One region of the Thalassospira sp. CH_XMU1420-2 genome, then DNA from elsewhere that is predicted to be linked to it. Evidence: riboswitches for the same ligand, from Rfam matches in the RefSeq annotation. Region 1 holds a riboswitch; each other region holds the start of a gene.
What was found. A riboswitch is a leader RNA that binds a small molecule or an ion and turns the genes downstream of it on or off. The one in region 1 is predicted to bind cobalamin.
Positions count from the first base shown of each region.

Region 2: it holds a riboswitch for cobalamin, as region 1 does, so the genes downstream of both, cobU (bifunctional adenosylcobinamide kinase/adenosylcobinamide-phosphate guanylyltransferase) here and WA429_RS11995 (DUF4198 domain-containing protein) in region 1, are expected to answer to the same signal.
Region 3: it holds a riboswitch for cobalamin, as region 1 does, so the genes downstream of both, WA429_RS07300 (ABC transporter substrate-binding protein) here and WA429_RS11995 (DUF4198 domain-containing protein) in region 1, are expected to answer to the same signal.
Region 4: it holds a riboswitch for cobalamin, as region 1 does, so the genes downstream of both, WA429_RS09120 (ribonucleoside-diphosphate reductase subunit alpha) here and WA429_RS11995 (DUF4198 domain-containing protein) in region 1, are expected to answer to the same signal.

Region 1 is NZ_JAYMEG010000003.1:499,583-505,379, forward strand. It holds gene WA429_RS11975 (peptidylprolyl isomerase) at 82-402, opposite strand; gene yaaA (peroxide stress protein YaaA) at 597-1,373, shown strand; gene WA429_RS11985 (glycosyl transferase family protein) at 1,398-2,462, shown strand; gene WA429_RS11990 (DUF924 family protein) at 2,526-3,068, opposite strand; cobalamin riboswitch at 3,220-3,412, shown strand; gene WA429_RS11995 (DUF4198 domain-containing protein) at 3,585-4,382, shown strand; gene cbiM (cobalt transporter CbiM) at 4,400-5,074, shown strand; gene WA429_RS12005 (cobalt ABC transporter permease) at 5,067-5,684, shown strand; gene cbiQ (cobalt ECF transporter T component CbiQ) at 5,681-5,797, shown strand, end outside.
Region 2 is NZ_JAYMEG010000004.1:88,893-94,689, forward strand. It holds gene cobT (nicotinate-nucleotide--dimethylbenzimidazole phosphoribosyltransferase) at 1-195, opposite strand, end outside; gene cobS (adenosylcobinamide-GDP ribazoletransferase) at 464-1,279, shown strand; gene WA429_RS14190 (histidine phosphatase family protein) at 1,325-1,963, shown strand; gene WA429_RS14195 (hypothetical protein) at 2,068-2,742, opposite strand; cobalamin riboswitch at 2,994-3,171, shown strand; gene cobU (bifunctional adenosylcobinamide kinase/adenosylcobinamide-phosphate guanylyltransferase) at 3,227-3,754, shown strand; gene cobW (cobalamin biosynthesis protein CobW) at 3,789-4,829, shown strand; gene cobN (cobaltochelatase subunit CobN) at 4,922-5,797, shown strand, end outside.
Region 3 is NZ_JAYMEG010000002.1:544,384-550,180, forward strand. It holds gene purD (phosphoribosylamine--glycine ligase) at 1-759, shown strand, start outside; gene WA429_RS07290 (ABC transporter ATP-binding protein) at 793-1,593, opposite strand; gene WA429_RS07295 (FecCD family ABC transporter permease) at 1,590-2,654, opposite strand; gene WA429_RS07300 (ABC transporter substrate-binding protein) at 2,695-3,720, opposite strand; cobalamin riboswitch at 3,948-4,146, opposite strand; gene WA429_RS07305 (glucan biosynthesis protein) at 4,317-5,797, shown strand, end outside.
Region 4 is NZ_JAYMEG010000002.1:961,074-966,870, reverse strand. It holds gene WA429_RS09125 (ribonucleotide-diphosphate reductase subunit beta) at 1-246, opposite strand, end outside; gene WA429_RS09120 (ribonucleoside-diphosphate reductase subunit alpha) at 268-3,222, opposite strand; cobalamin riboswitch at 3,331-3,555, opposite strand; gene WA429_RS09115 (PhoH family protein) at 3,740-4,501, opposite strand; gene arsJ (organoarsenical effux MFS transporter ArsJ) at 4,840-5,797, opposite strand, start outside.

The DNA.
Region 1 (5,797 bases):
AAGGTTTGCCACAATACCGATTCACCAAAAGAAAAAGGCTGGCAACAATGTGCCAGCCTTTGTTCTGATCGCAGCGCGGGATCAGGCGGTGCGCTGAAGCAGGTGGTAACCGAAATCGGTTTCAACCACGTCAGAGGTCGCACCGACATCCATGCTGAATGCAGCTGCATCGAATTCCGGAACCATCATGCCACGGCCAAAGAAGCCAAGATCGCCGCCCTGCTGGCCGGACGGGCAATCGGAATTAGCTTTTGCCAGTTCTGCAAAATCGGAACCGTTTGCGATCTGGTCTTTAAGGGCATTGATTTCGTTCAATGCTTCTTCTTTGGTGCGGGTGGCGGTCGAACGTGCCGAACCGGCATACATCAGAAGAATGTGCGACGCGCGAACTTGTTCACTCATAACTGGTCCTTTCTTCCGCCAAGGCTTGCGCCAGACGGATTTTCTGCAAGATTAGAAGTTTATGGATAAAGCCAAGGGTCCAAATCCATGCACAGTCGTATACACCTGTACATGGGCTTGGGCCCTAGACATTGTCCATGCCTTGTGGCTTGTTACGACAAATTGAACCGAGATGAAAGAGAAGAGGCAGATTGATGCTTGCTGTTGTGTCCCCGGCCAAGAAGCTGGATTTCGAAACGGACGTGCCGGAAATGGCCGTTTCCCAACCGGCGTTTCTCGATGACACGGAAGAATTGATTGAAGTTGCACGGAAAAAAAGCCGTGGCGATTTGATGAAGCTGATGGGGATCAGTGAAAACCTTGCGGATCTGAATTATCAGCGCTTCCAGCATTTTTCACGGCCTTTTGATCGCAGCAACGCGAAACCAGCGATCTTTGCCTTTCGTGGTGATACCTATGTTGGTCTTGATGCCGACACCATGAAGGATGCCGATATCGACTGGGCCGAAGACCATTTTCGGATGCTGTCGGGGCTTTATGGTCTGTTGAAGCCGCGTGATCTGATGCAGCCTTATCGCCTTGAAATGGGCACACGGCTTGAAAATCCGCGTGGCAAGGACCTTTATGCGTTCTGGGGTGACAAGATCGCCAAGGAGATCAACAAGCTTACCGAAGGCCACAAGGACCGCAGCCTGATCAATCTGGCATCCAACGAATATTTCAAGTCGGTCAAGACCAAGCTGCTTGATGGACCGGTCATCACACCGGTCTTCAAGGAAGTCAAAGGCGGGGCTGCCAAGGTTGTCGGCTTCTCAGCGAAGCGTGCGCGTGGCATGATGGCGCGTTACATGATCGACAATCGACTGGAAAACCCGCAAGACCTTAAGAAATTCAATGTTGACGGTTATTGCTACCAGGATGACCTGTCAAACGAGACGGAGTGGGTCTTTACCCGCGTCCATGACCAGTAACGACAACTTTTTCGGTGAGTACGTATGACCGACGAGCATCTTGAACAGCTCGAGGAAGAAAATCATTTACCCGAATCTCATCCGTTTTCCGGGTATTTGAGAACGTTCTTTCGGGGGCCGGGCCGTTCACGCAGCCTGACGCGCGAAGAGGCATTTGATGCCTTTTCAATGATCCTGCGCGATGAGGTCGAGCCGATCCAGCTTGGCGCGTTTTTGCTTATGCTGCGCTATCGGGCGGAAACGCCGGAAGAACTCGCAGGCATGATCGAAGCCGTGCGCAAAGCCGCAAGGCTTGATGCGGATGATGGACAGGACACCAACCCGGTGGGCCGCCCGATGCTTGACTGGCCGTCATATGCGGCTGGTCGAACCCGTGGTCTGCCGTGGTTTGTATTGTCGGCACATTTGATATCGCAGAACGGTGTTCCGGTTCTGATGCACGGCTATAACTCGCATCTGGTCAATGGTCTTGGAGCCGAGGCCGCGATCAAGGCGCTTAAGCTGCCGATCGCGATGTCAGCCGAAGAAGCCCGTTCGGATATTGCCGCAAAGGGGTTTGCTTATTTGCCGCTGCGCCATATGCATCCGAAATTGCAGGAGCTGATCGGGTTGCGGTCGCTTTTGGGGCTGCGCAGCCCGGTGAATACCCTGTTGCGGTTGCTAAACCCGTTACAGGCACGGGCCGCGTTCCTGGGGGTGTTTCATCCGGCATTTCTGGATGTGCATCGCGAAACCGGAAAGCTTCTTGAGCTGCCGCGAATTGGCGTGATCAAGGGCGGGGGCGGCGAAGCAGAACGCACACCATTCAAACATGTTGATCTTCGGATGCTTGATAACGGCGAGCTTTGCGACGTCCGGTGGCCGGCACTTTTGCCAAAAACCGAAAAAGAAATCGACGATCAAAGCCCGGTGACCCTCAAACACTTCCTTGCCGTTTGGCGGGGCGAGGTCGAGGATGCCCCCGCCGAAGCCAGGATCAAGGGCAGTGCAGCGATGGCGGCATTCCTTGCGGGCAAAGCCGATTATATGGACGAAGCCGAATCCCTGGTGCAGGGATGGTGGGATAATCGCGATCGCGATATCGGTTGATATCGCGTTTTCGCATTGAATGATTTTATGAAAGCGGGACGGATTGCCGTCCCGCTTTTCGTTCTAGAATGATGAGCCGGGTTCTTTGAGAAACGCGATTTCTTCTGGTGTGGATGTCCGGCCAAGAATGTCATTGCGATGCGGATAACGCCCGAACCGGTCGATGATTGTCTTGTGTTTGATTTCAAAGCCGTAATTGTGTTCAAGCCCGGGCTGATCAAACAGGGTCATGGCAATTTCATGGATCAATTCGGATTCTGAATGCATATAGGGCATATACAGAAACGCCCGCTGTTCTGGTGATCCAAGTTCCTTGTCCTTGCCCAAGGATACGGCTTCCTGTGCGAGAACAAGCGCGATCGGATCGGCAGCAAATGATTGCGGCGTGTCGCGATACATGTTCCGCGAAAACTGATCCAGAACGATGATTTCGGCAAGGCGCCCCGATGCGGTGTTGCGCCAGGTGAAAAGTTCACCGGCAAGGGCCGCGGCATGAATGTCGGAAAATCGTTCGGCAATGTGGGTGTCAAGTGCAGTATCCTTGATAAACCATTGCTTTTGTTCAAGTTCCTTGAACCAGAAGTCCAGGACTGTTTCAGCAGCCATCATTTCCACCCCATCCCATGTAAGGCCAATCGCAATATTGTGCGATGTGTTTGCTGATCTTTGCCGGGGGAAGGGCGAAGGTCAAGCAATGGCGCGAAAAGATAATCCGTTCGGATGCGGGCAAAGAGTTGACAGGTGTTTGCCGCCCATGGAATATGAACGCGTCTTGGGTGTTGATCCATTGGATCGGCTTAAAAGGGAACGTGGTGCGTTACGACAATGCCACGGCTGCCCCCGCAACTGTAAGTGGTCCGAGCATTACCTATGCCACTGGTGATAAACCGGGAAGGCGTAATGCTTTTGAAACCATGAGCCAGGAGACCTGCCTTTGACTGCCGGACACGGCTTGTCCGGTACTGAACTGTTGGACGCCGGGGTGAGCGTCAGGTTGCAGGGAAAAGGCGGTCTCGTCGTGAAACCGGTATCTTGCTTCCAGCCATCCTATCGTTCTTGATCCTAACTCTGTGCGTCGGGAAACTTTTCTGACGCGCATCGTTCGTGAAAAGAGACGATTACATGTTTAAAACTCTTGGCAAGCTTGCGATTGCAAGTGCCTGTTTCGCGTTTGCGTCACAAAGTGCGCATGCCCATTTTCAATTGGCCTATACACCGGAAGTCAATGTGACCGCCCCCGGCGAACTGCCGGTGAAACTGATATTCTGGCATCCGTTCGAAAACGGACATGTCATGGATATGAAAAAGCCGGTGGCGTTTTACGCAATCCATCGCGGTGATAAAATTGATTTATCTTCAACGCTTTCTGAGGTGACCTTCACAGGGAAGGAGAATGCAGCCAAGGCGTATGACGGTACTTTGACCCTTAAGCGCAGTGGCGATTACGTGATGGTGGTGGTGCCCGAACCCTATTACGAAGAAAGCGAAGATATCTTCATTCAGCAGATCACCAAGTCCTATGTGAACCGCAACGAAATCCCGACCGACTGGATGGAGGCACAGGGACTTGTGACCGAAATTCTGCCGTTAAACCGGCCGACCAACATTGTCGCAGGTTCGACCTTTACCGGTCGGGTGCTGAGCAACGGTGAACCGGTATCCGGGGTCGAAGTTGAAATCGAATATATGGCAGCCGAACCCGATATGGACCGTAACGCGCCCAAGGAACCGACAGCAGGACCGATGCCTGGTGGGGCAATTGTCGCGATTACCGATGCCAACGGGTATTTCACGTTCGGGATCCCCAAGGCCGGATTTTGGGGGTTTGCGGCCCTTGGTAGTGGGCCGGACAAAGAATTTCAGGGAAAAGAGCTTTCACAGGATGCAGTCCTGTGGGTTCGCGCCTATGATGTGCAATAGGCTTGGGGACAAAGTAGATGCATATTGTTGACGGGGCACTGGCCCCAGAGGTGCTGATTGGCGGTGGCGTGCTTGTAGTCGCGGGGCTTGGCCTTGGATTGCGCAAACTGCCAATCGATAAAATTCCGGCGACGGGGGTGTTATCGGCGACGTTCTTCGTCGCCTCCCTGATCCACGTGCCGGTCGGTCCGTCGAGCGTGCATTTGATCATGAGTGGTCTGGCCGGGCTTGTGCTTGGCTGGACCGCATTCCCGGCACTTTTTGTCGGGCTTTTGTTGCAGGCCATCTTTTTCGGATTTGGCGGTTTGACTGTATTGGGGGTCAATACCGTCAATATTGCGTTTCCGGCGGTGATTGCCGGTTTCCTGTTTCGCGGATTGGTGTCGCGAAGCAATCCAACCTTTGCGGCAATCTGGGGGGGATGTGCCGGTGCGCTTTCAATTGCGCTGACCACCTTGTTCGTGGCCATTTCCCTTGGCCTGAGCGGGGAAGGGTTTGTACCGGCGGCCAAGCTTGTTTTCTTTGCCCATATTCCAATCATGGCGGTCGAAGGTCTGGTGTCTGCAGCAGCGGTTTATCTGATCGTGAAGGTCAAACCGGCCTTGCTGATGGCCGATGCCCAGATCAGCCGATATGACGCACAAAACCCCGCGATCCTGGCCGAACAGGTGAACGAGGCCAACAATGGCTAAGCTTGCAACGGGGGTGTTTCTGGCAGGCCTTCTGTTCGGAATGCAGGCCGCCCAGGCCCATAAGGTGATTGCATCGGTTTTTCCAAGCGGCACAGCTGTCGAAGGAGAAATCGGGTTTTCCAATGGCGATATGGCTGCGGACACGCTGGTTGAAGTTTTTGACCAGCAGGGAAACAAGATCGATGAAATCAGAACGGATTCTGACGGTTTCTTTGTCTATACGCCAAGCCGGAAAGTTGACCTTGTCTTTCGGGCCGATCTGGGGGCAGGGCATGTTGCAGAAGCCAGTTTTGATATTACCGACCTGACGGGAATTGCAGGGGCAGGCAGCATTGCCGCAGTTTCTTCGGATGATAGCGCTAACATCACTGTGGATGGGGCAGTTGTCGCGGATAATGCAACCAAAACTGCAATTACCCGCGAACAGGAAGAAGTTATTGCCGCGATCGTTCGCGATGAATTGCGCCCATTGCGTCGGGAAATTACCGCCTATAAGGAAAAGAACGATCTTCAATCGATTCTGGGCGGTATAGGTTATATATTCGGGTTCTTCGGGATTGCCTATTATCTGGCAGCAAGACGTTTGAGAGCCAAAGCAACCAAATCATGAGCCATCTTTTCGGGCATGACCAACCATTAAGCGTTCAGGGAGGCGGGCAACGACCGTCTTCCTTTGTCGGATCGTTTGATCCGCGTGTTCGGGTGGTGGCGGCCGGTCTGTTT
Region 2 (5,797 bases), on a different contig from region 1:
CGGGCGTGATGTTCCCTGCCAGCCTGCCAGCCAAAGGCTGAAATCTTCGAGACGGCCAAGTGACCCGGCCGGTTTGGTCAGGGTCGGCTCTCGGTTGGCAACAGCAGCCTGTGCCTCTGCGTCAACGGCCGGCAAATCGGCCAGAAGACTGCGAATTTCATCAAGGCTTTGGGGCGGGTGCTTGGGATTGAACATTGTGGTCTCCGGCTGGCGGCTAATCGTCAAAAAGCGTGTTCCGCTTGGCTTCTGGAATGGTAAGGATTAGGGTCAGAAACCAATCAATTGGTGTGTTTCAGTATCGGCCAACGGTCTGCCGGTCCCGGATCCGGGATGGCTTCGGTTTCGCGGTGAACTGAAGAACCCCAATAAAATCGGCCCCAAACTAGGCCTATGCGCAACAGATTGCCAGTTCGAAAATCGGAATTTCATGGTGTCCGAAGATCATAACCAAAACGAAACAAACATGCAAAGCACAGATACACCGACAGGTGATCGGCATGATGATGCGGATAAAACGTCTGTTGATGCGTCGGTTTTATCCGATTTCTGGTGTGCTATGGCATTGCTCAGCCGGGTGCCGTTGCCCCCGGTTGGTGATTTCCGGGCGGCTCTGATCGCGCGATCTGTCTGGTGCTGGCCACTTGTCGGGCTGGTTCTGGCGGGCCTGGCATTGCTACCGGCGATGCTTGTCGATTTTCTGACGGGAAATCCCCTTGTCTATGCGATCTTTGCCATCGCAGCGATGGTGTTGCTGAGCGGCGCGATGCACGAAGACGGCATTGCCGATTGTGCAGACGGCTTTGGCGGCGGGATGGACCGCGACCGCAAACTTGAAATCATGCGCGACAGCACTGTCGGGACCTATGCGGTTGTCATGCTGATTTTGACGCTGGGTTTGCGGCTGGTTCTGATTACGGCTGCGGCGGAAATCGGACAGGCCGGTATCCTGTTTCTGATCATGGCGGTTATTTCCCGTGCGGCAATGCCGGTTGTTATGCGCATATTGCCGCCAGCGCGGGATAACGGACTGGGCAAAGGGGCCGGGCGGCCCGGATGGCTTCCGGTTCTGGTCGGGTTTGCCATTGCCAGCGCCATTGTTCTGGTATTGGGCGGTATCGGTGCGATGTTTGCGGTAATCGTCGGTGTGATGATCGCGATCCTGATCGTCGCAATGGTTGCCAGATCACAAATCGGTGGCCAGACCGGCGATGTGTTGGGGGCAACCCAAATCTGTGCCGAACTGTTTGCCGGTATCGGATTCATTGCCGTAATGGCATAGCCAGGAACTTTGCTGATTGATCAAAACGACCATGATTGACTGCCAATGTCCGAACAAACCGGGGAAAGCATGACCAAAATCAAGACAACGCGCTGGTGGCTGGTGCGTCACGCGCCGGTGCAAAACCCGGAACGTCTGGTCTATGGCCGAAGCGACATGCAGGTTGATCTGTCTGATGAAAAAAAACTGCGTGCGGTGGCGCGGCACTTGCCCCGCGATGCGGTCTGGATGACCAGCCATCTGTCACGGACGCTTGATACCGCGCTCAAGCTTCAGGAACTGATCGACGAAGACATCACCCCGACCCGCGAAAGCGGCTTTGCCGAGCAACATTTCGGGGCCTGGGAGCTTCAGCACTGGAACGACCTTCCGAAAGGCGAAACCACGCAATTCTGGACCGATTTCGCCCGACAGCAGCCGCCAAATGGTGAAAGCTTTGCCGATATGGTCGAGCGGGTCGGTCCGGTTTTCACCCACGCCACCAGCTACTGGGCGGGCCGCGACATTGTTGCAGTGGTCCATGGAGGTACCATCCGTGCGATCATGGCCAATGCGCTGGGGCTGTCACTTGAAGCGGCATTGTCATTTCATGTCGATACGCTGAGTCTGACCAGACTGGAATATATCGACGGTGTCGATCAGCCCGGCTGGCGTGTCACCGCGGTCAATCAAAGCTTTGGATGATTTTGACAGAAAATATAAACGGCATCGATCCGATGTGGAACGATGCCGTCAGGATGTGGATGTCGTGACCATTCCGGTGCCGTAAACTGGCTTGTCAGCAACAATCAGGCCGTTTGCAGCTCGGAATTCAAGGGAAGATCTTCAAGCGCATGTTCGGCCAGATAGCGATCAAGCATATCTGCGGTGATGTCGTGCTTTTCGCAGATCGCAGTCACGTCTTTCAAATAGGCTTCGTAATAAGGCAGCGGACGGCTGCGTGACTTGTTGCGCAATTTGGCGACATGCGGGAAATCTTCACAAAGAGCCGTATTCTCAATCGCCTGGATGACGTTGTCATCAATGATGGCTGCGGGCATCTTGCGATAGGTCTTTCCACAGGCTGACAGCATTTTGCTGGCGGTGGGGACCGATATCCCCGGCTGGGAAAGCAATTCGTTTAATTCTTCCTGGCCGAAATCCGAAATCGACATCAACGTGATGAGCGTCGGCAGATCACGCACAAGCAGCGACAGCGCATTGACGCGGATGCCGCGCGCATGGGACCAGATGATGGTGCCGATCACCCCTTTGGAAGCATCAAGTGCAAAGATGCTGCGCACATCGCGGCGCGACAATGTGATGTCCGCACCGGTCGCATATTCTTCCAGAAACGTCTGAAAGGCCCGATTGTCGGAATTCAGGCGTTCAAGCAGACCAAGCCACATATCCTTGCGCGAGGATGTGGTCCAGGTTGGTGTGTTCGGATTTCGGATTTTCGATAGTTGTGCAGAAACTGCCATCTGATTTTGCAAAATTCCAGTTAACCCCAAGAGTTTGGTGCCGCAATTATGCGGCCCACCGGTTTTGATGTTTTTTGTCCCGGTGATCTTGCTGGAAGGTGATTTGTTACCACTCTAATTCCAGCTTGATAATATTATGTTCCCTTAAAGGAGGGCCGGCCTCAAGCAGGCAATTCTTACAAATACTGACCTTCCGGTTAGCTGACCCGTCCGGACAGAGAATGCCCTTTGGGTTCAAGGGCAAACCTGTTAGGTTCGGCGCACCGTTCGGTGATGGGAAATCGGTGCGATGCCGATGCTGCCCCCGCAACTGTATCGGGTTGGGTGATCCGGGTGGATGTATTGCCATTCACCAGCCACCGGGAAACCGGGAAGGCGGATTGCTTTCATGCCCGCAGCCAGGAAACCAGCCGAATGGTGTCATCATCTCAAATGATGGCGACGCAATCGGGCCTCGGTGGGAGGCCATGGCGAGGAATAGAATATGATCCGGACTGACCCGCCTTGCGGGACACATCTGATTCTTGGCGGTGCGCGATCTGGCAAAAGCCGGTTCGCCGAAAACATCATCAATGCGGCTGGCGGCGGCACATATATCGCGACCGGTCGGGCATGGGATGATGAAATGGTCAACCGCATCGACCTTCATAAACAATCGCGTGGCGATCTTTGGCAAACGATCGAGGAACCGCTTGATCTTTGCGGTGCACTCGATACCTGCAATCAGCCGGGCGGCAAACCGGTTCTGGTCGATTGCCTGACCTTGTGGCTGACCAATCTGATGCTCGAAGATCGCGATATTGATGCTGAAATCGACCGGCTTTGTGATCACTTGCCTGGGCTGGACATTTCGGTGTTGCTGGTATCAAACGAAGTCGGTTTTGGGATTGTCCCGGAAAATGCAATGGCGCGGGCTTTTCGCGATCATGCCGGACGTCTCCATCAACGTATTGCCGCATTGGTTGACCGGGTGACGCTTGTCGTTGCCGGCATTCCGATGCAGGTCAAATGACAATTTAAATGATTGAATTTCAAGGAATTTGAAAATGGCACAATTGGGTAAAATCCCGGCAACCGTCATTACCGGCTTTTTGGGGGCTGGCAAGACAACCATGATCCGCAACATGCTGGAAAATGCCAATGGCAAACGCATTGCGCTGATCATCAATGAATTTGGCGATCTGGGTGTTGATCGCGGCATCATCAACGGGTGTGGTATCGAAGGCTGTGCCGAGGATGATGTGGTTGAACTGGCAAACGGATGTATCTGCTGTACGGTTGCGGATGATTTTCTGCCAACTATTCGTGGCCTGATTGATCGCGATACGCCGCCTGATCATATCGTTATCGAAACATCTGGGCTGGCCTTGCCCAAGCCGTTGGTCAAGGCGTTCAACTGGCCCGAAGTGCGGTCGCGCGTGACTGTCGACGGGGTTGTTGCGGTTCTTGATGGTGCGGCATTGCGCGACGGGCTGTTTGCCCATGACCATCATGCGGTTCAGGCCCAGCGCGAGGCTGATGAAAACCTTGATCATGAAAGCCCGCTTGAAGAACTGTTTGAAGAACAGCTTCATTGCGCCGACATGGTGGTTCTGAACAAGACCGACCTTCTGACTGACGAAGAACGCACCAAGGTCGAAGCCGATATCCGCGCCGAACTTAAAAAGCCGTCGGTCAAAATCATCGCGACCGAGCATTCCCGTGTTGAAAACGCCATTTTGCTGGGCCTTGGTGCTGCGGCTGAGGATGACCTTGATAGCCGCCCGAGCCATCATGATGATGGTCATGAACATGATCATGATGATTTTGAAAGTTTTGTTGTCTCACTTGATGCGGTCAATGATCCGGCGGCCCTTGAAAAACGCCTGATCGATATCGTGCGTCAATTTGATGTTCTGCGCATCAAGGGTTTCCTTGATGTTCCGGGCAAACCGATGCGCCATGTGGTTCAGGGGGTCGGTGAACGTTTCCAGCGTTACTTTGACCGTCCCTGGGCCGATACGGAAAACCGCCGTTCCGAACTGGTGGTGATCGGCTTGCATGGTCTGGACCGTGCCGCGATCGAGGCCGCAATCAAGGCGGCCTAAGCCCATTGGGCACACATAAAACCATATGACCGATACCGGATGTTTTGCGTCCGGTATCGGTGCTTTTGACGACAGAACAGACGGAATTTCAAATGCATCTTTTGGCAGCACAGCCCGGCATGGTCACTGATGGCAGCGAAGCGGTCGATCTTGGTCAGGAACCGGGCGATGTCGTCATCCTGTCTGCGGCCGAGTCCGAGCTTGCCTGCCTTGCCGGCGCACAGGCACGTCTGGCAGATGCGTTTGGTGAAGATGTTCCGTCTTTGCGTTTGGCCAGTCTTTTGCAGCTTGGTCACAATATGTCGGTCGATCTTTATGTCGATGATGTGCTTTGTGATGCCAAATTCATCATCGTGCGGATCTTGGGCGGGCGCGGTTATTGGGAATATGGTGTCGAGCAGCTGGTTGCTCTGGCGCGGTCGCGTGATATCCCGCTGGTGCTGTTGCCCGGTGATGATCAACCCGATGCCGAACTTCTGTCGCTATCTACCGTCAAGGGGGCTGAATATCAGCATATCTGGCGCTACCTGATCGAAGGTGGCCCGCAAAATGCCGAAAATTTGCTGCGTCTGATCTATGAAAAACTCAATGCAGATGTGCGGTGGAACTGGTCGCCAGCCGCCCCGTTGGTCAAGGCTGGCGGATATTGGCCGGGCATGTCACAGGCCGGTCTTGATGATATCAGATCAAACTGGAAAACCGATCAGCCGGTCACCCCGATCATTTTTTATCGATCACTTGTCCAGGCGGGAAATCTTGACGTCATAGATGCGCTGGTTGCTGCATTGTGCGACAACCATCTCAATCCGTTGCCGATTTTTGTCGCCAGCCTCAAGGACCCGGTGGCAAGTGCGCTGGTCAGTGACTGGCTTGCGGAAACGAATGCCGATCTGATTTTGAATACGACCGGGTTTGCGCTTTCCGTTCCGGGGTCGGAACGATATGACGGGCCGTTTGATGCCGTTGAT
Region 3 (5,797 bases), on a different contig from region 1:
GGCGATGCCGGGGCGGAAATCGTGATTGAAGAATTCCTCAAAGGTGAGGAAGCCTCATTTTTTGCGGTTTGCGATGGCGAAAACGTCATTCCGCTGGTTGCAGCCCAGGATCACAAGGCGGTTGGCGAAGGCGATACCGGCCCCAATACCGGCGGCATGGGGGCCTATTCCCCGGCCCCGGTCTTTACCGATGCGGTCGAAGCCAAGGTCATGGAACAGATCATCATCCCGACCGTCAAAGGCATGGCCAATGAAGGCCACCCGTTCAAGGGCGTGCTGTTTGCCGGCCTGATGATTGACGATGAAGGCAACCCGAAACTGATCGAATACAACATTCGTTTCGGTGATCCGGAATGTCAGGTTCTGATGACCCGCCTGAAATCAGATGTGCTTGATATCCTTGATGGTGCGGCCTCCGGCACGCTTAATACCGTCAAACCGGAATGGTATGAGGAAACCGCAATGGTCGTCGTTATGGCCGCCAAGGGGTATCCGGGGTCCTATGAAAAAGGGACCGAGATCAAAAACGTCGCGGCGGCTGATGCCATGGACAAGGTCAAGGTCCTTCATGCCGGGACCAAGATGGATGGTGACAAGCTGGTTGCGACCGGTGGTCGTGTTCTTGGCGTCACCGCGCGCGGTGCAACCGTCACCGAAACCCAGAAGCGCGCCTATGAGGCGGTTGATGCTATTGACTGGGAAGGTGGTTTTTCCCGCCGTGATATCGGCTGGCGCGCCGTGGCCCGCGAACAGGCATAAGCCCGCATCCAAACCGATTTTCAAAAGACCGGGTCACGCAACCCGGTCTTTTTTTATGCCCGTCTGGCCCGATATCCCGACCTGATAGCGGATATGACAGCGGCCCTGATCATCGCGCTCGATATCGGCGGCAACCCCGAAAACATCACGCAGGTTTTGCGATGTCAAAATCTGTTCGGGCGTGCCAATCGCAATCAGTTTGCCGCGATCCATCATCGCAATCCGGTCGCAGAACATCGCCGCATGGTTCAGATCATGCAGGGCCGCCACCACCGTCACCGGAAGGGTACGAACAAGATCAAGCAACCCAAGTTGATGATGGATATCAAGATGGTTGGTCGGCTCGTCCAGCAACAGGAAATCGGGTTGTTGCGCCAATGTCCGGGCGATATGAACGCGCTGTTTTTCACCGCCCGACAATGTTTGCCACATCCGGTCAGCCATCAGATGCATCTCAACTGCTTCCAGCGCCTTTTGGACAATCGCCTGGTCATCTTCCGACCAGGGTGACAGCAAACTCAAATACGGCGTTCTGCCAAGCGCCACGGCCTCGCGCACGGTAATGCGGTCAATGGTGTCGGCCTGTTGTTCAACAAAGCCGATCCGTCGCGCCAGATTACGACGCCCGACTTTTTTCATCGCCTGCCCGTCAAGCAGGGCCTGTCCACGAGACGGGGCACGAATACCGGCCAGAACCGACATCAGACTGGTTTTGCCAGACCCGTTCGGCCCGATCAGGCCAAGGAATTCCCCCGGTTCAACCCGCAACGACACGTCAGTGATGATTTTCTTGAAACCGGCATTCCAGCCAACATCGCGCAGTTCCAGTGTCATCGCAGAACCCTTCCATGACAAAGAATAAGCGCAAAGGCCGGTGCCCCGATCAGGGCGGTAATCACCCCGATGGGAAGAACCTGACCATCCAGAATGATGCGTGAAACAATATCAGCCGCAACAAGGAATATCGCCCCGATCAGGGCCGAAACCGGCAGCAAAAGCCCATGCCGGGTGCCGACAAAGAACCGTGCCGCATGCGGGATGACCAAACCGACAAAACCGATCGAACCGACAAGACTGACCATCACAGCCGTCATGGATGCCGCCACCGCAATCAGAACCACATAAACACGGCGCACCGGCACGCCAAGCGATGCCGCCGATTCCACACCAAAGGTAAAAGCATCAAGTGCGCGCGCATACCAAAGACACACAACCAGCCCGCCAAACGCAACGGGCAGCGCAAGATAGACATCGTCCCAGCGCACACCGCTCAGATTGCCAAGCAACCAGAACATGATGCCGCGCGCCTCGTCCGCGGTTGCTGCCTTGGTAACGATAAAGGATGTTAGGGCGTTGAAAAGCTGTGATCCGGCAACCCCGGCCAAAATGATCGCGCCTGCACCACGACCGGCCGGAATGGCCAAAAGCGCGACAAACCCGAATGCCACCAGTGCACCGACAAACGCGCCAAGCGACAGCGAAACCATCCCCGCCCCAAGACCCAGAATGGCAACACTGACCGCACCGGTCGATGCCCCCGCCGAAATGCCCAGCAAATAGGGATCGGCCAGACTGTTGCGCAAAAGCGCCTGTAATACGGCCCCAGACAACGCAAGTGACGCCCCGCAGGCCGCAGCCACAAGTGCGCGCGAAATCCGGTAATTCCAGATGATACCGGAATCGATTGGATCAATCGCATAGCCCGCCTGCCACAGATGATTGGCAATGGTTTGAAGAACCGTGCCAAGGGGAATGTGTGTTTCCCCCTTGGCAGCGGCAATTGCAACCACAGCGGCAAGCAGGATCAAAGCCGCCACGGCCGCACCGCTTCGCGCAAGATATGCCCGCCCTGCCCGCGATCGTGCGGGGGGCTGAGGGGGTGCTTTTTCAAACATTGAAGTCTCCGGGCATATCGAGCGCCATCGGGTTAGGCAATCAGTTCGAGGCACTCAGGCGTTCGACAGCCTGGGCAAGCGTTTCAATACCGTCAATCAGACGAATGGTCGGGTCCATCGATTGCGCATCCATCACAACGATATTGCCGTTTTTAACCGCTTTCATCTGGCGTGTAACCGGATCGGTTTTCAAAAAGTCCATTTTGACTTCCCAATCATCTGCCGGGAAACGGCGACGGCCCATTTTACCGATCACAATGATATCGGGATTGGCGCGCGCAATGGTTTCCCACCCCACGGTCGGCCATTCTTCGTCGCTGTCGATGATGTTTGTTACGCCAAGTTTTTCGGCGATATAGCCCGCGGCCCCGTTTTTGCCCGCGACATAGGGATCGCTTTTAATCTCGGCACTGGAAAACCAGAAGACGGTCGAAACATTGCTGTTCCCGCTGGAATTGACCTGTGCCAGGGACCGGGCTTCACGATCTTTCAACCTGGCAATCAGGGCCGCGCCGCGATCCTCGATATCGAAAATTTGCGCAAGGTCGGAAATTTCCCGATAAATCAGGTCCATGGAGAAACGGTCATGGCGCACCCCGTCGCCGCCGCCGGCATTGTCTTTGCCGACACAATCGGCCGGTGCGGTATAGACCGGGATCGAAAGTTCATTGAACTGTTCGGTGGTGCCGACAATGCCCTTGGGACCGACATGCCATTGATACTGGGTGGCGACCAGTTGCGGTTTTTGCGCAACCACGGTTTCAAAACCCGGATCATTATCAGCCAGACGCGGCACGGACGCATTCACATCCCTGAATTCATCCATGACCGGACCAAACCAGACCCCGGTGCCTTTGACCTTATCGGCCAGCCCCAGCGAATACAGGATTTCTGTCGTGCTTTGTCCAAGCGACACAACCCGTTCGGGGGCCGCATCAAAGTGCAGCGTGCTGCCGCAATTTTCGATGGCAAGCGGATATTCCGTCGCAGCCGCAAACGGGGCCGAAACCACAAAACCGGCAGCAAACACCCCGACTGCCAGCGCATGTTTATAGTGACTGATCACTTTGACTTCCTTTCAAAGACATACCGGCAAGGGTCGGCAATCACCGGCCATTGCACAGCATATCACAAATGTTATGTTATAACATAACACACACTTTACTATCGTCAAGGGACTGGCAAAAGTGTCGGGAAATGGCGGAAGATGTCAGGATCGGTATTCAGGCGCATTTACAAAAAACTGCCGGAAACCGCGACATATGCCGACATTCTCCGGGGCACCCCGCCCGGTCCGTCGCATTCATGTCGGCAGGTCTCCTGGCTCGCGGGTCAAAGCACTTTTCCTGGCCTTCCCGGGTTCATCCCAGTGGCATTGGTCAGAAAAACGCTCGCCGCCTACAGTTGCGGGGGCAGCTTCGGTTGATGGGCATGCAGCCCAAATCGAATTCCCTTTATCCGATATCCGGATACCGACATCTGACCGTTAGATTAAAGCCCAAACCCGGTCAAGGAAATTGGCAGATGACCAGAGGCATTTACACAAGGGTCCATGCAGAAATTGCAGTCGACACGACCTTGAATTTGCCATGTTTCATCCCGATTACCTCCACACTGTCTGGTATGCTTGCCGACAAATGAAACCATTGGAACATGATGCACATGACGACTTCTGTTGAACGCAGACGCTTTTTGAAATCCATCGCGGCAGCCGGTCTTATCCTGCCGGGAATGTCGATCTATCAGCATGCATTGGCAGAAGTACCAGGGCTTGACCTTGGTGCGGGACAGCCGTTTGATTTTGCCGATCTGATTGCGCGTGCCAAATCGATGGCGCAGGCCGCCTATGAGCCGCCAGTCGCCCCCAACCCGGAAATTGTCGGGCGGATCGATTACGACACCCATGGCAAATTGCATTACAAACGTGACCATTCGCCGTTTTCCGATGGATCGGGCACCTATCCGGTGACGTTCTTCCATCTGGGCATGTATTTCGCCAAGCCCGTGCACATGTATCTTCTGGAAGACGGCACGGCACGCGAAGTCATCTATAAACCCGATTACTTTGACATGCCAGCCGACAGCATTGCCCGCCAGCTGCCCGAAAACAGCGGCTTTGCCGGGTTCCGACTTCATGAAGAACTGTCGCGTGATGATTGGAAAACCCAGGACTGGGCGGCGTTTCTTGGCGCATCCTATTTCCGCGCCATCGGTGATGAAGGTCAGTATGGCCTGTCAGCGCGCGGGATTGCGGTCAATACCGCCACATCCCAACCCGAAGAATTCCCCGATTTCCGCCAGTTCTTTATCGAGCCGGCCAAAAATGCCGAAGACCCGGTCACCATCTATGCGCTGCTTGATGGGCCAAGCATTACGGGTGCATACAAATTCCTGCTCTATCGCGGGCAGGGTGTGACGATGGATATCGAAAAACACCTGTTTGTCCGTCGCGATATCGAACGGCTTGGCATTGCGCCGCTGACCAGCATGTTCTGGTATTCCGAACAGAACAAATCATTCCGGTTTGACTGGCGCCCGGAAGTCCATGACAGCGATGGCCTGGAACTGTGGACCGGCAGTGGCGAACGCATCTGGCGACAGCTGAACAACCCCGAAACCATCCGCGCATCGGCCTTTGCCGATCATAATCCGCGTGGTTTTGGCCTGATGCAGCGTGACCGCGATGTGAAGAACTATCTTGATGGTGTGCGCTATCACCGTCGCCCCAGCCTGTGGGTCGAACCCCAGGAAGACTGGAATGACGGTGCCGTACAGTTAATCGAAATTCCGACCGACGATGAAATCCACGATAACATCGCGGCATTCTGGGTTCCGAACGCCCCGGCCAAGGCCGGGAACAGCTATCAGTTCAAATATCGCCTTCACTGGCAGGCCCATAACCCGTTCCCGGTTGCCGAACTGGCAAAGGCAACTTCGACCCGCATGGGACGCGGCGGCGAACCGGGCACCAACCGCCCGAAAGACGAGGTCAAGTTTTCCGTCGAATTCGAAGGCGATGTTCTTGGCACCCTTGCCTATGGCGAGTTTCCGGAAATCGTCGTATCGACATCGCGTGGTGAAATCACCCGCACCAAGATCGAACCGATCATGGATACCCGCATCTGGCGGGCGGCCTTTGACCT
Region 4 (5,797 bases), on a different contig from region 1:
CCAGTGATTGTTGCAACCCGCAAGGTACTTGTCCCAGGCCCAGCCGTATTTAAGCGGCAGAAGCTGGTTCACATCGGCCCGCGAATTGATCATCGCCTTGTCACTGACCGTGACACGACCGCCGGAACGATCAATCTCGCCAAGTCCGGTGGCATCATTTGTGCCATCACCGGTATCGGGCGAAACCGGGGCGTCGGGTGTGTGGTTGGACGCGATCGGGGCGTCGTTTTCAATCCAGTCAAGCATGGTTCTTCTTCCGGTTTCTGGTTACTGGCAGGCTTCGCAATCAGGGTCGTCAAGGGAACATGCCTTGCCCCAGACGTCCCCGCCGGTAATCTCATCGGATGCGGCGCCCGCATCAATGACGGCGGATGGACGATTGCTGACTGCGGGCGCTGGTGCTGGCGCGGTGACAGGCGAAGGCGATGGGACAGGGTTTGCGGCTTGCGGGGTATTCACCACCGCATTCAGCCGACCATCGGTGCCCTTAAGTGTCGATTTCTCGACATGGGTCGCGGCACTTGATCGCAGGTAATAGGTGGTTTTAAGTCCGCGCAACCACGCCAGACGATAAAGATCATCAAGCTTTTTGCCAGACGGATTGGCGATATAAAGGTTCAGGGATTGCGCCTGATCAAGCCACTTCTGACGACGTGACGCCGCCTCGATCAACCAGGATGAATCAAGTTCAAATGCGGTTGCATAAAGCGCCTTGAGGTCATCGGGAATGCGGTCAATCTGGCCGATGCTGCCATCATAATATTTCAGGTCGGATATCATCACCTCGTCCCAAAGACCGCGTTCTTTCAGATCACGGACAAGGGCGGCATTGACCACCGTGAAATCGCCAGACATGTTCGATTTCACAAACAGGTTGCGATAGGCGGGCTCAATTGACTGGCTGACGCCGCAGATATTGGAAATCGTTGCCGTCGGGGCGATTGCCATCGTGTTGGAATTACGCATGCCGGTGGTTTTGACCCGTTCGCGCAACCCATCCCAGTCCAGACGCTGGCTGCGGTCGACATCAAATTCGGCACGAACCTTGGCAAGCAGTTCAAGCGAGTCAATCGGAAGGATGCCCTTCGACCACAGTGATCCGTCGAAACTCTCATAGCGACCACGCTCGACCGCCAAATCAACCGATGCCGAAATGGCGTGGAAGGAAATGGCTTCCATGCTTTCATCGGCAAATGCGACGGCCTCTGACGAGGCATAGGCGATTTTCAGTTTCTGCAACGCATCCTGAAAACCCATCAATCCAAGACCAACCGGACGATGGCGCAGGTTGGAATAGCGTGCCTCCGGAATGGTATAGAAATTGATATCAATGACGTTATCCAGCATCCGCATTGCGGTTTTGACCGTTTGTGCCAGCTTGTCGTGATCAAGCCCGTCTTCGGTGACATGGGCCAGAAGGTTGATCGAACCAAGGTTACAAACCGCGACCTCGTCTGCCGATGTATTGAGTGTAATTTCCGTGCACAGGTTTGATGAATGCACCACGCCACGATGTTGTTGCGGGGACCGGATATTGCACGGGTCCTTGAAGGTGATCCATGGATGACCGGTTTCAAACAGCATGGTCAACATGCGCCGCCAAAGATCCACCGCGCGCACGGTTTTGAAATTCGTGATTTGGCCGCTATTGGCCTTGGCTTCATATGCCTCATACGCGGTCTTGAATTTCGCACCATAAAGATCATGCAAGTCCGGCGTGTCATCGGGCGAAAACAGGGTCCATGGCGCATCTGCCATCACCCGTTCCATGAACAGGTCCGGCACCCAGTTGGCCGTGTTCATATCATGCGTCCTGCGGCGGTCATCGCCCGTGTTCTTGCGCAGATCAAGGAACTCTTCGATATCGATGTGCCATGTTTCGAGATAGGCACAAACAGCCCCCTTGCGCTTGCCACCCTGATTAACCGCAATGGCGGTGTCATTGGCGACTTTCAGAAACGGAACCACGCCCTGGCTTTGACCATTGGTGCCCTTGATATGCGCGCCAAGACCACGCACTGGGGTCCAGTCATTGCCAAGACCGCCGGAATATTTCGCCAAAAGCGCGTTGTCCTTGACCGATTTGAAAATGCCATCAAGGTCATCGGGCACGGTGGTCAGGAAGCAGGATGACAATTGCGGGCGGCATGTCCCGGCATTGAACAGGGTCGGGGTCGATGCCATGAAGACAAAGGTGGAAAGCTGATCATAAAATTCGATTGCCTTGGCTTCGCGGTCGATCTCACGGATGGCAAGACCCATGGCAACCCGCATGAAAAAGGCCTGTGGCAGTTCAAACCGCGACCCTTTGACATGCAGGAAGTAACGGTCATAAAGTGTCTGAAGTCCCAGATACTGGAAGTTCAGATCGCGTTCCGGTTTGATCGCAGCGGCAATCTTTTTCAGGTCAAACTTTGACAATTCCGGATCAATCAGACCGGCCTTGATGCCAGCCGTGATCGCGGCGGGGAAATAGGTCGCGTATCGTACGCCCATCTCGGCCTGGGTGGCTTGTTCGGGCTGGTCGAAGACAAAGCTCAGGGCTTCTGTCCGAAGCTTGTCAAGTAACAAGCGTGCGCTGACAAAGGCGTAATTCGGTTCGCGCTCTACCAGTGTTCGGGCTGCCATGATTGGGGCAAGTGCCAATTCCCCGGTGGTGACACCGTCATAAAGGTTCTTTCTGGTTTCTTCCATGATCGGTGCTGTGCTGACGCCATCAAGGTCGCCACAGGCCTCAGCAATCACGGTCGCCAACCGGTCAATATCAAGCAACCTTTTGCTGCCGTCGGGCAGGGTGACATGAAGTTCGGGCTGCCCGGCCTTTTTGCTTTTCTTGCGTGCATCAAGCTTGGCGCGTTCGCGCGCACGGTCTTCACGATACAGGACATAGGCGCGCGCAACCTTGTGATGTTCGCTGCGCATCAGGGCCAGCTCGACCTGATCCTGTATATCTTCGATCTGAAGGGTATGGCTCGGCGCGGCCCGCTTTAACAAGGTCGTGGTAACCTGATCGGCCAATCCATCGACAATGTCATGTACCCGATGTGATCCCGACGCGGTTTCGCCCTCGGCGGCAAGAAATGCCTTGGTCAGGGCTGTTTTGATTTTGGTTGCATCAAAGGCCGTAACCGATCCGTTGCGACGGATCACCTGATAGATGGTTTGTGAATTTGATGAAGGATCGGAAACGGCTGGCCGTTCCAACTCGACTGTTTCTGACATCGTAAGCCCCAATCATATGGGGGCAAAGGCCAAACGGAGGTATGCAGGGATGATTGGCGGTCTGCCAGTCAGATCACAAGCACTCCACCGGGACACCCCGCCCGTGAATGTTTACGTTCGCTCACGGCAGGTCTCCTGGCTTGCGGATCGATGCTTCATCCGGCCTTCCCGAAATGCCAAGCATTTCAGTGACCATGGTTGGATTAAAGCTAGCCGCTTACAGTTGCGGGGGCAGCTTCGGCATTGTCGTGCATATGCAAAACGCACCGAATTCCCTCTTAGCCTTCAAACCGATATGGTTCGGTAAGAAGGACCGTGATGTCTATATATTGGGTTCGGATTGAAAATTTCGTCAATATATATGTTTTCTTGACAGGTTTTACCGATCCCGGTGATCGGGCGCGAAGCCAAGAATTATCAGTCTATATAAGCAGATCCAAAAAAAAAGTGACGGGCCCTTTCGGGGCCCGTCCTTTTTTCTTCTTTGGTTTGCTGTGTCGGAACTTGATGACCGAAATCAGAGAACCGTAAGCATGCTTGCAACCAGCGGATGGCGAACAATGTCCTTGTCGCGCAGCTGGACACAGGCGACATCTTCGACATTTTCAAGTCGTTCGGACATTTCCGAAAGACCCGACATTTCCGGCAGAAGGTCGGTCTGATCCGGGTCGCCGGTCAGGATCATGGTAGAATTCCAGCCCAGACGGGTCACCAGCATCTTGAGCTGCCCGTATGTGCAGTTCTGGGCTTCGTCGATGACGACGAAGGCATTGTTCAGGGTACGGCCACGCATATAGCCGATCGGGGCAATCTCAATCGTGCCGTCCGAAAGGTATGTGCGCAGGCGCTTGGTGCCAAGGCGATCATTAAGCGCGTCATAAAGCGGGCGAAGATACGGGGCCATCTTGGCTTCGACATCGCCGGGCAGGAAGCCGATATTTTCCCCGGCTTCAACAGCCGGGCGGGCCAGAACGATACGACCGATATCACCCTTATCAAGGGCTTCGACCGCCTTGGAAACCGCGATATAGGTTTTACCGGTGCCTGCCGGGCCAAGGGCAAGGACCAGGTTGAAGGCATCAATGGCCTCCATCAATGCGGCCTGGTTTTCACTTTTCGGGCGGATGTTGCGGCGGTAGCTTTGATCGCGTTGTCCTTTCTGTTCTGCGGCTTCCCCCTGAAGCGGGTGCCAGTCAGCGTTCTTTTCATCAAACAGTTCATGGACATTGTTGTCGGACTGTTGCGGACGGTTACGACGGCGTGCTGCGCGCTTACCCATGACGATCACCTCATCAAATGTGCCAAAAAAGCAAAACGCGCCATTCCGTCATGGAAAGGCGCGCATTCAATTTTCATCTTGCGATGGAAGTGGCGGTAGGAGTTTCCGCCGGTCACAACATGTTGCATGTGCGATCCGGGGGGCGAAAATTCTCGTTGTAAGACGCTTTTTCGCGGCACTCGGGAACCCCTCCTGCGGTCCAGTGATTGACCGTTGATTGGAATCGTACCCCTATATGCAGTGTCTTGTCACGGTTTTTTGCACGATGAAATTTTCGTGAATCCGGATTGTGAGTCTTTTCAGTCATTTATGCCGCATCTGCGAAAGAACTTTTTTATTCAACTCTGCGGTGTGATGGCGCTTCTTGCCGGAAGGGCGGCACTGATGATCCAGCTGATGGTCAAAAACGCGATCGACGTCACAAGGCATCCGACCAGCCCGCCATAGGAATAGGCAATACCCGACAGAATGGTCCCGCAAAGCCGCCCGATGGCATTGGACATGTAATAAAACCCGACATTCATCGCGACCTTGTCGCCATCGGCATAGGCGAGGATCAAATAGGAATGCAGCGACGAGTTCACGGCAAAGACAATCCCGAACACCAAAAGTCCGCCCAGAACTGCAAGTTGTGGCGCAATCCCCTGTGTGACGGCTGCGGCAATGGCAGTGGTCACCGCGATCAGGACTGCGATCCAGAACCGGGCGGTGCGGCCATCGGGTTCGTGTGATCCGGCCCGCAGCATTTTGGGGGCGAAGGCCTGAATGAAGCCGTATCCGATCACCCAAAGCGCCATATAGGTGCCAACCTCGATATGGTTCCAGCCCAGTTCGGCGGCCAAAAACACCGGCAGGCCGACCACAAACCAGATATCACGCGACCCGAACAGGAAAAGCCGTGCCGCCGACAGGACATTGATCTTGCGGTCACGCGAAAAGACGTCACGGAATTTGGGTTTGATCTTTTCAGATGGTCCGGACATCGCATTGCCCAGTGACAGTGCAACCGCGATCAGCGTGATGGCAAGACCGACCGCCATGGCAAGCAACGCCCCGGAAAATCCAAGCCAGGACAAAAGCGCACCGCCCATGAAAAAGCCGACCCCTTTAAGGGCGTTTTTCGATCCGGTCAAAAGGGCAACCCATTTGAAAAGCGCACCCCCGGCATCGGCAGGCACCAGAACCTTGATTGCCGATTTGCTCGACATCTTGGTCAGATCCTTGGCAACCCCCGATGCGGCCTGAAGTCCCATGACATAGATAACCGAAATGGCCGGTGCCCAATCGGCCTGTGTT